DNA from 3 places in the Paenibacillus amylolyticus genome. Region 1 is predicted to be linked to each of the others. Evidence: a T-box and tRNA genes for the amino acid it is inferred to sense, from the RefSeq annotation. Region 1 holds a T-box; the other regions hold tRNA genes.
What was found. The T-box of region 1 lies ahead of argS (arginine--tRNA ligase). A T-box ahead of a tRNA ligase gene usually reads a tRNA of that ligase, here a tRNA-Arg.
Positions count from the first base shown of each region.

Region 2: it has a tRNA-Arg gene. The T-box ahead of argS (arginine--tRNA ligase) is inferred to sense a tRNA for this amino acid. The anticodon was not compared.
Region 3: it has a tRNA-Arg gene. The T-box ahead of argS (arginine--tRNA ligase) is inferred to sense a tRNA for this amino acid. The anticodon was not compared.

Region 1 covers NZ_CP145892.1:2,619,726-2,623,690, reverse strand. The annotation lists gene V6668_RS11885 (ABC transporter ATP-binding protein) at 1-245, opposite strand, end outside; gene argS (arginine--tRNA ligase) at 252-1,982, opposite strand; T-box leader at 2,048-2,339, opposite strand; gene V6668_RS11875 (four-helix bundle copper-binding protein) at 2,518-2,853, opposite strand; gene V6668_RS11870 (GTP-binding protein) at 2,927-3,965, opposite strand, start outside.
Region 2 covers NZ_CP145892.1:315,179-319,143, reverse strand. The annotation lists gene iolD (3D-(3,5/4)-trihydroxycyclohexane-1,2-dione acylhydrolase (decyclizing)) at 1-1,828, opposite strand, end outside; tRNA gene V6668_RS01490 (tRNA-Gly) at 2,221-2,291, opposite strand; tRNA gene V6668_RS01485 (tRNA-Pro) at 2,302-2,375, opposite strand; tRNA gene V6668_RS01480 (tRNA-Leu) at 2,383-2,461, opposite strand; tRNA gene V6668_RS01475 (tRNA-Arg) at 2,479-2,555, opposite strand; tRNA gene V6668_RS01470 (tRNA-Gly) at 2,563-2,637, opposite strand; tRNA gene V6668_RS01465 (tRNA-Leu) at 2,648-2,728, opposite strand; tRNA gene V6668_RS01460 (tRNA-Lys) at 2,735-2,810, opposite strand; tRNA gene V6668_RS01455 (tRNA-Tyr) at 2,821-2,906, opposite strand; tRNA gene V6668_RS01450 (tRNA-Thr) at 2,916-2,991, opposite strand; tRNA gene V6668_RS01445 (tRNA-Phe) at 3,012-3,087, opposite strand; tRNA gene V6668_RS01440 (tRNA-Asp) at 3,106-3,183, opposite strand; tRNA gene V6668_RS01435 (tRNA-Met) at 3,211-3,284, opposite strand; tRNA gene V6668_RS01430 (tRNA-Val) at 3,302-3,377, opposite strand; tRNA gene V6668_RS01425 (tRNA-Glu) at 3,384-3,455, opposite strand; tRNA gene V6668_RS01420 (tRNA-Asn) at 3,460-3,535, opposite strand; tRNA gene V6668_RS01415 (tRNA-Ala) at 3,537-3,612, opposite strand; tRNA gene V6668_RS01410 (tRNA-Ile) at 3,648-3,721, opposite strand; rRNA gene rrf (5S ribosomal RNA) at 3,760-3,876, opposite strand; rRNA gene V6668_RS01400 (23S ribosomal RNA) at 3,955-3,965, opposite strand, start outside.
Region 3 covers NZ_CP145892.1:5,331,887-5,335,851, reverse strand. The annotation lists rRNA gene V6668_RS23650 (23S ribosomal RNA) at 1-1,139, shown strand, start outside; rRNA gene rrf (5S ribosomal RNA) at 1,283-1,399, shown strand; tRNA gene V6668_RS23640 (tRNA-Asn) at 1,483-1,558, shown strand; tRNA gene V6668_RS23635 (tRNA-Glu) at 1,563-1,634, shown strand; tRNA gene V6668_RS23630 (tRNA-Val) at 1,642-1,717, shown strand; tRNA gene V6668_RS23625 (tRNA-Met) at 1,734-1,807, shown strand; tRNA gene V6668_RS23620 (tRNA-Asp) at 1,835-1,912, shown strand; tRNA gene V6668_RS23615 (tRNA-Gly) at 1,936-2,010, shown strand; tRNA gene V6668_RS23610 (tRNA-Arg) at 2,017-2,093, shown strand; tRNA gene V6668_RS23605 (tRNA-Leu) at 2,110-2,188, shown strand; tRNA gene V6668_RS23600 (tRNA-Pro) at 2,196-2,269, shown strand; gene V6668_RS23595 (BofC C-terminal domain-containing protein) at 2,473-3,165, shown strand; gene ruvC (crossover junction endodeoxyribonuclease RuvC) at 3,473-3,965, shown strand, end outside.

The sequences.
Region 1 (3,965 bases):
CGCTGGATCGATCCTGTATCGGGTAACAAAATACCTGCCAACATACGTAGCAACGTGCTTTTGCCAGAGCCGTTTCTGCCAACAAGTACAGCACATTCGCCCTGCTTCACTTCCAGATTAATTTCATCAAGTACTTGAGCATTACCTAATCGCTTGCTCACTTGTTGAAGCAACATACCTCGACCTGATGAGTCTGGTACATTTTGATCGGCTTTCTTGAAAAGTCCACGTATACTCCTTATCACCTGGGATCACATCCGCTCTGGAGCTTGTACACCTAGCAAATGTAAACTGTACGCGAGGCGTTCGGCAGTCCGTTTGGCCAATGCCACTCGGAAGGATCTTACATCAGATGACGCATCCGCAATGCGTTCGGCGTGATAGAAGCGGTTGAATGCTTGAGCGACATCTATTGTATATTTGGCAATGACCGAAGGCTCATTCCGATGAATTGCTTTTTTCAAATACTCGGGATATTCACCAAGCAGTTTCAGCAATGCCCATGAGGTATCTCCGATAAGGGATGGAGTGGTTACTGTGTTATTCTCACCATCCGCAAGGTTGGGTTTAGTCAAAGGGTTTTCATTTGCCACGCGGATTGCCTCTTCTGCCTTGGCAAGCACACTTTGAATCCGAGCATGGGTGTATTGCACATAAGGTCCAGTCTCCCCTTCAAAACTCACCGCATCTTCCAGTGAGAAGTCCACATCGTTTAACCGATTATTACGCAGATCACCAAAGATAATGGCACCTACACCAACAGCCTCAGCCACCTTCTGAGGGTTCTCCAGATTGGGGTTTTTCTCCTGAATAATCTGCAAAGCACGAGCAACTGCCTCATCCAATACTTCCTGCAAAAAGACGACTTTACCACGACGGGTAGACATTTTCCGTCCCTCAAAACGCATTAATCCAAACGGGATATGTTCACACTTCGCAGACCATCCATGACCCATCCGGGATAGGACCGCAAATACCTGCTGGAAATGTAACTTCTGCTCGCCTCCGACCACGTATAACAACCGATCTGCCTTCATCACCTCATGACGATAGACTGCCGTAGCTAAATCCCGAGTAGGATAAATTGTTGTTCCATCTTTTTTGATTATCAGGCACGGTGGCATGTTCTCATCCTCCAGACGTACCACGAGTGCTCCATCACTCTCTTCAAGTAAACCTTTTGCCTTCAGTTCTTCAACCACTGCACCCATCTTGTCATTGTAAAAGCTCTCCCCCAGTGTATGGTCGAACTGTACATTCAGACGTTCATACATCCGGTTGAATTCCTTCATGCTCACTTCCACAAAGAACGCCCATAACCGCTGTGCTTCATCATCCCCTTGCTCCAGCTTGCGGAACCAGTCGCGTGCCTCAATCTCAAGTGAAGGATCGTTCTCCGCCTCATCGTGGAAGCGCACATACAGCTCCAAGGACGTACGGATCGGGTCTGCCTGCAACGCTTCATCATTGCCCCACCGTTTATACGCTGCGATCTGCTTGCCAAACTGGGTTCCCCAGTCTCCCAGATGATTCACACTTACAGAGGTATAACCCGCTTCGTTATACAACCGATACAGTGCTGCACCGATTACAGTAGAACGCAAATGTCCGATTCCGAAGGGTTTTGCGATGTTAGGGGAAGACATATCAATCACAACACGTGAACCTTGACCAAGCTGAAGCTTACCAAATGCCGCATTCCCCAGTTCTTTCAGCAGATTCGGTGCGAGCTTCTCCCGATTAAAACGGATATTTACATACGGACCGGCGGGAGTCGCTTCAATTCCAGATGTCTGCAATCCCGTTGCGAGCTCAGTTGCAATAACTGCCGGTGCTTTCTTTAATAACTTCGCTAATACAAAACAAGGGAATGCTGCATCGCCCATCTCCGCCTGTGGTGGGACTTCCAGTAATCTCAGAACCTTTTGTTCATTCAATCCCGTTAAAGGGGCAATATCGGCCGCAACCTGCTTCATCAACATGCAAAACACTCCTTATCCATTCATTATTGGCTGAAAATAAACACACAAAAAGCTCTCGTCTCTAAATAAGAGACGAGAGCTGACTTAACAGTTCCCGCGGTACCACTCTAAGTGAACAGCTTACTCTTAATATGCATCAACATGCATACCAGTAGAACCTGTTCCGCTCGATGCGTATAACGGTCGCAAGCCGGGTTACCCTCAGACAGATATGGCCTATCCCAATCGGGATACGTACATCTTTTCGGATAACCATCTCACGGGTGCGATTCACTCAGGTCATGTCATACCGGCTTCCACCTCTCCCGGCTCGCTGTCATGTATGGATCTGGCTACTCTCCCGATCATTGATATTCTTCGTTTCAATTCATTGCCATCATTATACATACCACGATCAGAATTGGCAACCTGCATTAAAAATCCCCTACTGAAAGGCAACACATAGGCACATCGTCTCAGATGCTTGTGTTCTCTGCCTTCCCTTAGGGGACAACGGTCATTATCGGTTTAATTATATATTCCAGTGAAATAATATTTACGCTACTGCTGCCATCAACCGGCAAGCTTCTGCACATCTGCGGCAAGCCTCTGCACATGCTTGGCAGTGATCATGGTGGTGTTTGCCACACTCAGCGGCGCAAGCTTCACAAGCTTTCACACACAATTCGCATATTTCAGCAATGAAATCACTTCCACGTGTCATCGCTTGTGCAGCAAAACTGCAGATCTCCGCACATTCCCGATTCAAACGAATGCAATCACGCAACATCGCCAGATCATATTCTTTCAGACTCGATATGTAACATACGTTGCATGCATTCATGCACTCCAGGCAAGCATCGATACATTGTTGATATTGTTGTTGTGTCATTTAAAGTTACCTCCCAGGCAAAGTTTGCTATGCATCTTAATACCCAGTTCGGAGGAATATTGAATCATCTAACCTACTTTATCGCTTCCAATTCCAGTAATTGGTCACGAATGACAGTTTGGTCAAAATGCTCACCTATAAACACAGCAACATTAGGGACCTCTCCCTGAGGTGTGATCTTCATGTAATCCGATTCACGGTAGGCATACTGGAACCAGAAACGACTCGCCGTGTCACTAAACGATAAGATGCCTTTTGCTCGATACACGTCCCGTGGCAAAGCAGATACAAATTGTTCAAACGCCTCACTGTTCACCGGATGACTGAAATAATGCGTATACACCATAACATGTTCGTGTGAGGCATGAGGAGCAAAATGCTCGTGACCGTGGTCATGACTATGGCTATGAGATGCGTCAGTATTCGTAGCATCGCCTTGGACTGTATGATCTGTATGCTCATGTCCATGATTGCAGCCATGTGTACCACAGGTTTCCGTATGCACATGATGCTCTTGGTGAGCCGGCTTGCCTGCTTCAGAAGCTGAATCACGTACATGCACGTCTGCCCCGCTGCGAAGCAGCAGATCCATCTCCACCTCACATTTCACTGTAAGAATTACAGGTGCGAAGCCATTCCATTTTGCCAAAAGCTGCTCCAGATCCTTCAGTTCCTGTGCACTCACCCGATCCGTTTTATTCAAGAGAAGCACAGACGCACAACGAATCTGCTCCTGCATTAGCTTGAAGGTCTGCCCCTTCTGCTCCTGATACAGACCAGACAGATGTGCTGCATCCACAACAGTAATGAGACTTTTCAGTTCCAATCGCATGTAAAGTGAAGTCTCCGTTACCGCATCCAGAATCTCCATTGGATTCGCCGCACCGGTTGCTTCAATGATGATCACATCAGGGGATTCCTCTTTAACGAGATCAGCAAGTTGCAATCCCAAGTCACCACGTACGGTACAACAGATGCATCCACCTAACATCTCTGTCATCGGAACAGTGGAATCCACAATCTGACCATCCAGATTGACTTCGCCTAACTCATTCATAACCACTGCGGGGCGCAAACCCTGCTGTTGCCAATGTTCAATCAACTGAACAAGC
Region 2 (3,965 bases), 2.3 Mb from region 1:
TGTGATGAGCATGAACTACCTTTTCTTCGGCAGATACCTCAGGTACACCCACATTCCACCATGACTCGTATCCACCTGCGTTGGTTCCAGGCACGACCGGAATCTCAATCAACGTACTCACTGTTTCGTTCTTCGCATCTCGGAGTGCTTGTTCCAGCTGTTCTGCTGTCTCCGCTCTATAGGATTTGGCTCCCATGCTTCGGGCGTGTGCAGCAAAGTCCATTGGCATGTAATCCCCGGTCAGTCGTCCACTCTCGGATTCCCGATAACGGAACTCATTGCCGAACCCGTCACTACCATGTTCCCGCTGTAAATTATGAATACATTGGAATCCATTGTTGTTGAATAATAAAATAGTCATCTTCTTCTGTTCCTGCAAACTGGTCACAAACTCCGAATGCAGCATCAGATAACTGCCATCCCCTACCATGGCGTACACTTCACGATCCGGCTCGGCAAGTGCTGCTCCGAACGCTCCACTTACCTCGTACCCCATACAGGAGAACCCATACTCCATGTGATACGTCTTTGGTTCAGCCGCACGCCACAGACGATGCAGATCGCCTGGCAGACTGCCCGCCGCACACACTATGACGGAGGATGGATCAATGGTCCGGTTAACGATGCCAACTGCTGTAGTCTGTGCCAGCCCTGCTTCATGTTGAGCTGCATACAGCCGATCCACTTCTGCATTCCACTCAGCGCGGAGATCAGCGATTTCGGATGCACCATATGCACTTCGGTATTGTCTTTCCTGCAATTCCTTTTGCAAAGCCTGCAATCCTTCGCGTGCATCTGCCAGAATGGCTTCTCCGCCTAACTTGGCGGCATCCATGCCGTTCAGGTTGATGTTGATGAATGAAGCTTCTGGGTGCTGAAAAGCAGAGCGGGACGCCGTCGTGAAATCCGAGAACCGCGTACCGACGCCGATCACAACGTCTGCTTCTCTCGCCAGCCTATTGGCTGCCAGAGAGCCGGTAACCCCGATTGCCCCCACATTTAGTGGGTGGTCCCAAGAAACTGCGCTCTTGCCCGCCTGCGTCTCGGCGATCGGAATACCAAATGCCTCGGCGAACTCCAAGAGTTGAACGGACGCCTCAGAGTACAACACACCGCCGCCTGCAACGAGCAGCGGTTTTCTGCCTCGGGCAATCTGCTCCGTTGCCCGCTCAATGGCTGCCTGTACCGGGGGACGACGATCCAGATAATGTACTTTGCGGGCAAAGAAAGATTCCGGGTAATCGTACGCTTCTGCCTGCACATCCTGCGGCAATGCGAGCGTTACTGCTCCCGTCTCTGCTGGATCGGTTAGCACACGCATCGCCTGTGTAACAGCAATCATCAACTGTTCGGGACGAACAATGCGATCCCAGTACTTGCTGACGGCTTTGAATGGATCAGTTGCTGAGATTGTATAATCACTGCTCACTTCCAACTGCTGAAGTACCGGGTCCGGTTCCCGTGTAGCAAAGTTATCTCCAGGAAGCAATAAAACCGGAATCCGGTTCACCGTTGCAGTAGCTGCCGCTGTAATCATATTCAAAGCACCAGGTCCAATGGATGTTGTACATGCATAAATCTGTCTACGGTTCTTCTGCTTGGCATAAGCCGCTGCCGTATGCACCATGCCTTGTTCGTTCTTGCCTTGCATATACGTCAGGCTTCCCGGACTGCGCTCCAGCGCTTCTCCAATGCCTGTTACATTGCCATGTCCAAAAATACCGATGATTCCCTTCACAAACTTGGTTTCCACCCCGTCAACCGAGATATATTGCTGATCCAGGTATCGAAGCAGTGCCTGAGCCATCGTTAGTCGAATTGTATTCATGAATTGATCGCCGTCCTTTCCTTTACGGGTTAAGCGCTTAATCTACGTTAAGTTTAAGCGCCTTACCCCTAAAGGTTAAGCGCTTAATTGATATGGTATTACAGGTTAATGATTTACGCAAGCTATTTTTGTAAGCGTTTTTATAAATTGTGATAAAGAAAAGATATTCTTGTGTTCGAACATGTGTTAGACCTTCTCTATTTGAACACTTCCACAATGACTAAGGACAGACTTAAAAGAGAGGGAAATATATCGTGAGGATGGGATACATGCTGGTACATGATATTCAGCCAAATAATCCGTGGTCTTTGTATAAAATCATGGAATATATGCCTGTGAATGCAAAAAAAGAAAGATACGGTGAGTACCGTCTCTTTCTTTTTCAATATATAAGCGGGTGATGGGAATCGAACCCACGCTATTAGCTTGGAAGGCTAAAGTTCTACCATTGAACTACACCCGCATAACAACAATCGGGATGACACGATTTGAACATGCGACCCCCTGGTCCCAAACCAGGTGCTCTACCAAGCTGAGCTACATCCCGTTATCTATACCGGCGAGAGGACTCGAACCTCCACGGTTTCCCACTCGATTTTGAGTCGAGCGCGTCTGCCATTCCGCCACGCCGGCAAAATATGAAGTTATAATGGCGCGCCCTGAGAGATTCGAACTCCCGGCCTTTTGATTCGTAGTCAAACGCTCTATCCAGCTGAGCTAAGGGCGCAAAATATTGGAGCGGAAGACGGGAATCGAACCCGCGACCCTCGCCTTGGCAAGGCGATGCTCTACCGCTGAGCCACTTCCGCGAATAAAGGATGCGCGTGGAGGGACTTGAACCCCCACGTCAAAGACGCTAGATCCTAAGTCTAGTGCGTCTGCCAATTCCGCCACACGCGCATATAATGGTGAGTCATGAAGGGCTCGAACCTTCGACACCCTGATTAAAAGTCAGGTGCTCTACCAACTGAGCTAATGACTCATAGAAAAACTGGTGGAGGATGATGGATTCGAACCACCGAACCCGTACGGGAGCAGATTTACAGTCTGATGCGTTTGGCCGCTTCGCTAATCCTCCAGGATTACATGGTGCCGGCGAGAGGACTTGAACCCCCAACCTACTGATTACAAGTCAGTTGCTCTACCAGTTGAGCTACACCGGCGTATTACATGGTGTTATAAATGGTGGCTCGGGACGGAATCGAACCGCCGACACGAGGATTTTCAGTCCTCTGCTCTACCGACTGAGCTACCGAGCCTTACTACATTAAAAAAAATGGCGGAACCGACGGGATTCGAACCCGCGATCTCCTGCGTGACAGGCAGGCATGTTAGGCCAACTACACCACGGTTCCAGATCACTTTCTCAAAGGAAAGTATAATTGCGGGGGCAGGATTTGAACCTGCGGCCTTCGGGTTATGAGCCCGACGAGCTACCGGGCTGCTCCACCCCGCGTCGTTATAAAGTTTATATGGTGGAGGCTGAGGGGATCGAACCCCCGACCCTCTGCTTGTAAGGCAGATGCTCTCCCAGCTGAGCTAAGCCTCCATATTATGACCCGTAGGGGATTCGAACCCCTGTTACCTCCGTGAAAGGGAGGTGTCTTAACCCCTTGACCAACGGGCCTTACTGGCTCCCCGAACAGGGCTCGAACCTGTGACAACTCGATTAACAGTCGAGTGCTCTACCAACTGAGCTATCAGGGAATGGTGGAGCCAAGCGGGATCGAACCGCTGACCTCCTGCTTGCAAGGCAGGCGCTCTCCCAGCTGAGCTATGGCCCCATACTCTGGTGTATTTCATTGTTGTGGTCTTGCTATGGGCCCTGGTGGACTCGAACCACCGGCCTCACCCTTATCAGAGGTGCGCTCTAACCAACTGAGCTAAGGGCCCTTATCAATTTTCGAAAAAAAATACCCCAATGGGGTTTCGCTTGGCGGCGTCCTACTCTCCCAGGACCCTGCGGTCCAAGTACCATCGGCGCTAGAGGGCTTAACGGTCGTGTTCGGGATGGGTACGTGTGGAACCCCTCCGCCATCGCCACCAAACGCATAGCTTAGCTTACATTCAGAGATCATTCTCTGAAAACTAGATTCGAAACGAAACATGCGAATTATCACTTGCTATTGGATAAGCC
Region 3 (3,965 bases), 2.7 Mb from region 1:
AGTGAAAAGGCCCAAGCGACTGTTTAGCAAAAACACAGGTCTGTGCGAAGCCGTAAGGCGAAGTATACGGGCTGACGCCTGCCCGGTGCTGGAAGGTTAAGGGGAGTGGTTAGGAGCAATCCGAAGCTGTGAACCGAAGCCCCAGTAAACGGCGGCCGTAACTATAACGGTCCTAAGGTAGCGAAATTCCTTGTCAGGTAAATTCTGACCCGCACGAATGGCGTAACGACTTGGGCGCTGTCTCAACGAGAGATCCGGTGAAATTTTAATACCTGTGAAGATGCAGGTTACCCGCGACAAGACGGAAAGACCCCATGGAGCTTTACTGCAGCTTGATATTGAATTTGGGTACGATCTGTACAGGATAGGTGGGAGCCTTTGAAACGTGAGCGCCAGCTTGCGTGGAGGCAACGTTGGGATACCACCCTGATCGTATCTAGGTTCTAACCTGGTACCGTAATCCGGTGCGGGGACAGTGTCAGGTGGGCAGTTTGACTGGGGCGGTCGCCTCCTAAAGAGTAACGGAGGCGCCCAAAGGTTCCCTCAGAATGGTTGGAAATCATTCGAAGAGTGCAAAGGCATAAGGGAGCTTGACTGCGAGACCTACAAGTCGAGCAGGGACGAAAGTCGGGCTTAGTGATCCGGTGGTACCGCATGGAAGGGCCATCGCTCAACGGATAAAAGCTACCCTGGGGATAACAGGCTTATCTCCCCCAAGAGTCCACATCGACGGGGAGGTTTGGCACCTCGATGTCGGCTCATCGCATCCTGGGGCTGAAGTAGGTCCCAAGGGTTGGGCTGTTCGCCCATTAAAGCGGTACGCGAGCTGGGTTCAGAACGTCGTGAGACAGTTCGGTCCCTATCTGTCGTGGGCGTAGGAAATTTGAGAGGAGCTGTCCTTAGTACGAGAGGACCGGGATGGACGTACCGCTGGTGTACCAGTTGTTCCGCCAGGAGCACCGCTGGGTAGCTATGTACGGACGGGATAAACGCTGAAAGCATCTAAGCGTGAAGCCCCCCTCAAGATGAGATTTCCCAGTATGTAAGACCCCTTGAAGACGACGAGGTAGATAGGCTGGGGGTGGAAGTGCAGCAATGCATGGAGCTGACCAGTACTAATCGGTCGAGGGCTTATCCAATAGCAAGTTCTAAATCGCATGTTTCGTTTCGAATCTAGTTTTCAGAGAATGATCTCTGAAATGAAAATTGGTACATCACATAACGTGTGTATGATTTTCAGTTCCATATCTGATTTTAAGAAGCTATGCTTCGATAAATCGCGTTTGGTGGCGATGGCGGAGGGGTTCCACACGTACCCATTCCGAACACGACCGTTAAGCCCTCTAGCGCCGATGGTACTTGGACCGCAGGGTCCTGGGAGAGTAGGACGTCGCCAAGCGAACTCTTTCATCATACATAGAAAACGGGCTCTGCATGTTGATGTTGTACGATGAATTGCATTTGCACTGCAAATGCATATATTCCCTGATAGCTCAGTTGGTAGAGCACTCGACTGTTAATCGAGTTGTCACAGGTTCGAGCCCTGTTCGGGGAGCCATTAAGGCCCGTTGGTCAAGGGGTTAAGACACCTCCCTTTCACGGAGGTAACAGGGGTTCGAATCCCCTACGGGTCATATAGATGGAGGCTTAGCTCAGCTGGGAGAGCATCTGCCTTACAAGCAGAGGGTCGGGGGTTCGATCCCCTCAGCCTCCACCATATAACTTTATAACGACGCGGGGTGGAGCAGCCCGGTAGCTCGTCGGGCTCATAACCCGAAGGCCGCAGGTTCAAATCCTGCCCCCGCAATTATACTTTCCTTTGAGAAAGTGATCTGGAACCGTGGTGTAGTTGGCCTAACATGCCTGCCTGTCACGCAGGAGATCGCGGGTTCGAATCCCGTCGGTTCCGCCATTTTTATATTAATAATACCGTGTGCGGAAGTGGCTCAGCGGTAGAGCATCGCCTTGCCAAGGCGAGGGTCGCGGGTTCGATTCCCGTCTTCCGCTCCAATATTTGCGCCCTTAGCTCAGCTGGATAGAGCGTTTGACTACGAATCAAAAGGCCGGGAGTTCGAATCTCTCAGGGCGCGCCATTATAACTTCAAATTTGCCGGCGTGGCGGAATGGCAGACGCGCTCGACTCAAAATCGAGTGGGAAACCGTGGAGGTTCGAGTCCTCTCGCCGGTATATATAACGGGATGTAGCTCAGCTTGGTAGAGCACCTGGTTTGGGACCAGGGGGTCGCATGTTCAAATCGTGTCATCCCGATCTCTAAAAACACTATCTAATTATAGATAGTGTTTTTTTATATTTATCTATATAAGATTCTATAAATGCAGGTTCCGGTATTCACTATGACAAATTCTCTAACCTAACACATGTGTGTTCCTTCTTCAGACAACAAGTTAATTGTGCATAAAGCCTCAATCTTTAGGTCACAATAGGTTTAAAAAGTGATAGAAGGGGTTCATGTGAACACGTTTAACTTCAGAAAACAATTCAAGAGACGCTGGAGACGGTGGAAACGAACAGTATGGATGACGGCGGCTCTGCTTGCAGTTACGATATTGGCTTACAGCGGGTTGTCTATCTCATCGGCGATAGAGCGTTTGCTGACAACTAATTTTAGTGAGGCAACCAGTGTGATGGGCCCTGTTACGCAGGAAACAAGATCAGAACAGGAGATTCAGGCGTTAGTAGAGCAACTTGATTCTGATCCGGATCATTTAACAAGTGTGGTTTTGGAGACAAAGTACATCTGCGGAGTGGAAACAGAGCAGTTAGGCAAGATGGCTAGACCACAGTTGAAGATGCTGCTGGCTCAACATCCGGAATGGGATGCTACCGTTGGAACATCAGATGAGTTGCATTTGAAGCAACGTGTAGATGACCTTTCACCGCTTTGTAAACAACAGGCTTATATCAGCATAGATGCTGTAGGGAACCTTAATTTGTACGAAGGTAAGCCTGGAGAAGAGAAGGTTATTCGTACGTTCTTTCAATTGGATGTTGGGACATTGGAGAGTTCTTTGCCAGAAGGGGTACTGGAGCAATTGCAGCAGGGTATTCGGATTCAGGACAAGGATGAATATGATAGCGTAATCTCTACGTTCAGTGACTATGCCGTGGATGAAGACCATCATTTAATCCGTAATGACGGGTAATCCAAACGTCCTCACCTACAGTATTAAAATTGTGAAGTACTGAAACGATGGTGGCAATAGCAATAACATTGGTGGTTTACGTAACCAAGCGATAGAATCTAAAAACGTGGAATGTGGTGAAGGACATCGAAGAGATGTCCTTTTTGTCGTTTGAACTGAAATACATGAAAATAAATATAAACATGTAAAAAATTCACGAATAAAGACGAGTAATCAGTTAGACAAAGTTTTTCCTGCCGCAGGGTCTATCTTTTGTTATAATGAAATGAACGATACATATGTTCGCTTTTGTGAGGGAGAGATGGTTTTGCGTTTTTTGGGAATTGACCCGGGGATTGCGATTGTTGGTTTTGGTTTTGTGGATAAAATCGGCAGTAAGGTGGTACCCGTACAATATGGATGTATTCAGACGGAAGCTCATACCCCTGAAGAGGAACGGTTGCTTCACGTATATGAAGGTATGGTGCAATTGATTGATAAATACAAACCGGACGCAGTAGCGCTGGAGAAACTTTTTTTCAATCGGAACGTTACAACAGCGATGTCTGTCAGTCAGGCGAGAGGCGTTATGGTACTCGCTGCCGCACAGAAGGGTTTGCCTATTGCAGAGTATACGCCAATGCAGATCAAGCAGGCTGTTGTGGGGTACGGTAAAGCGGAGAAGAAGCAAGTACAGGAGATGGTCAAAATGTTCTTGCGTCTTCAGGTCGTTCCTAAGCCGGATGACGTAGCGGATGCATTGGCTGTAGCCGTGTGCCATGCACACTCTTATACATTAAATTCCAAGTTGAATGAGGTAT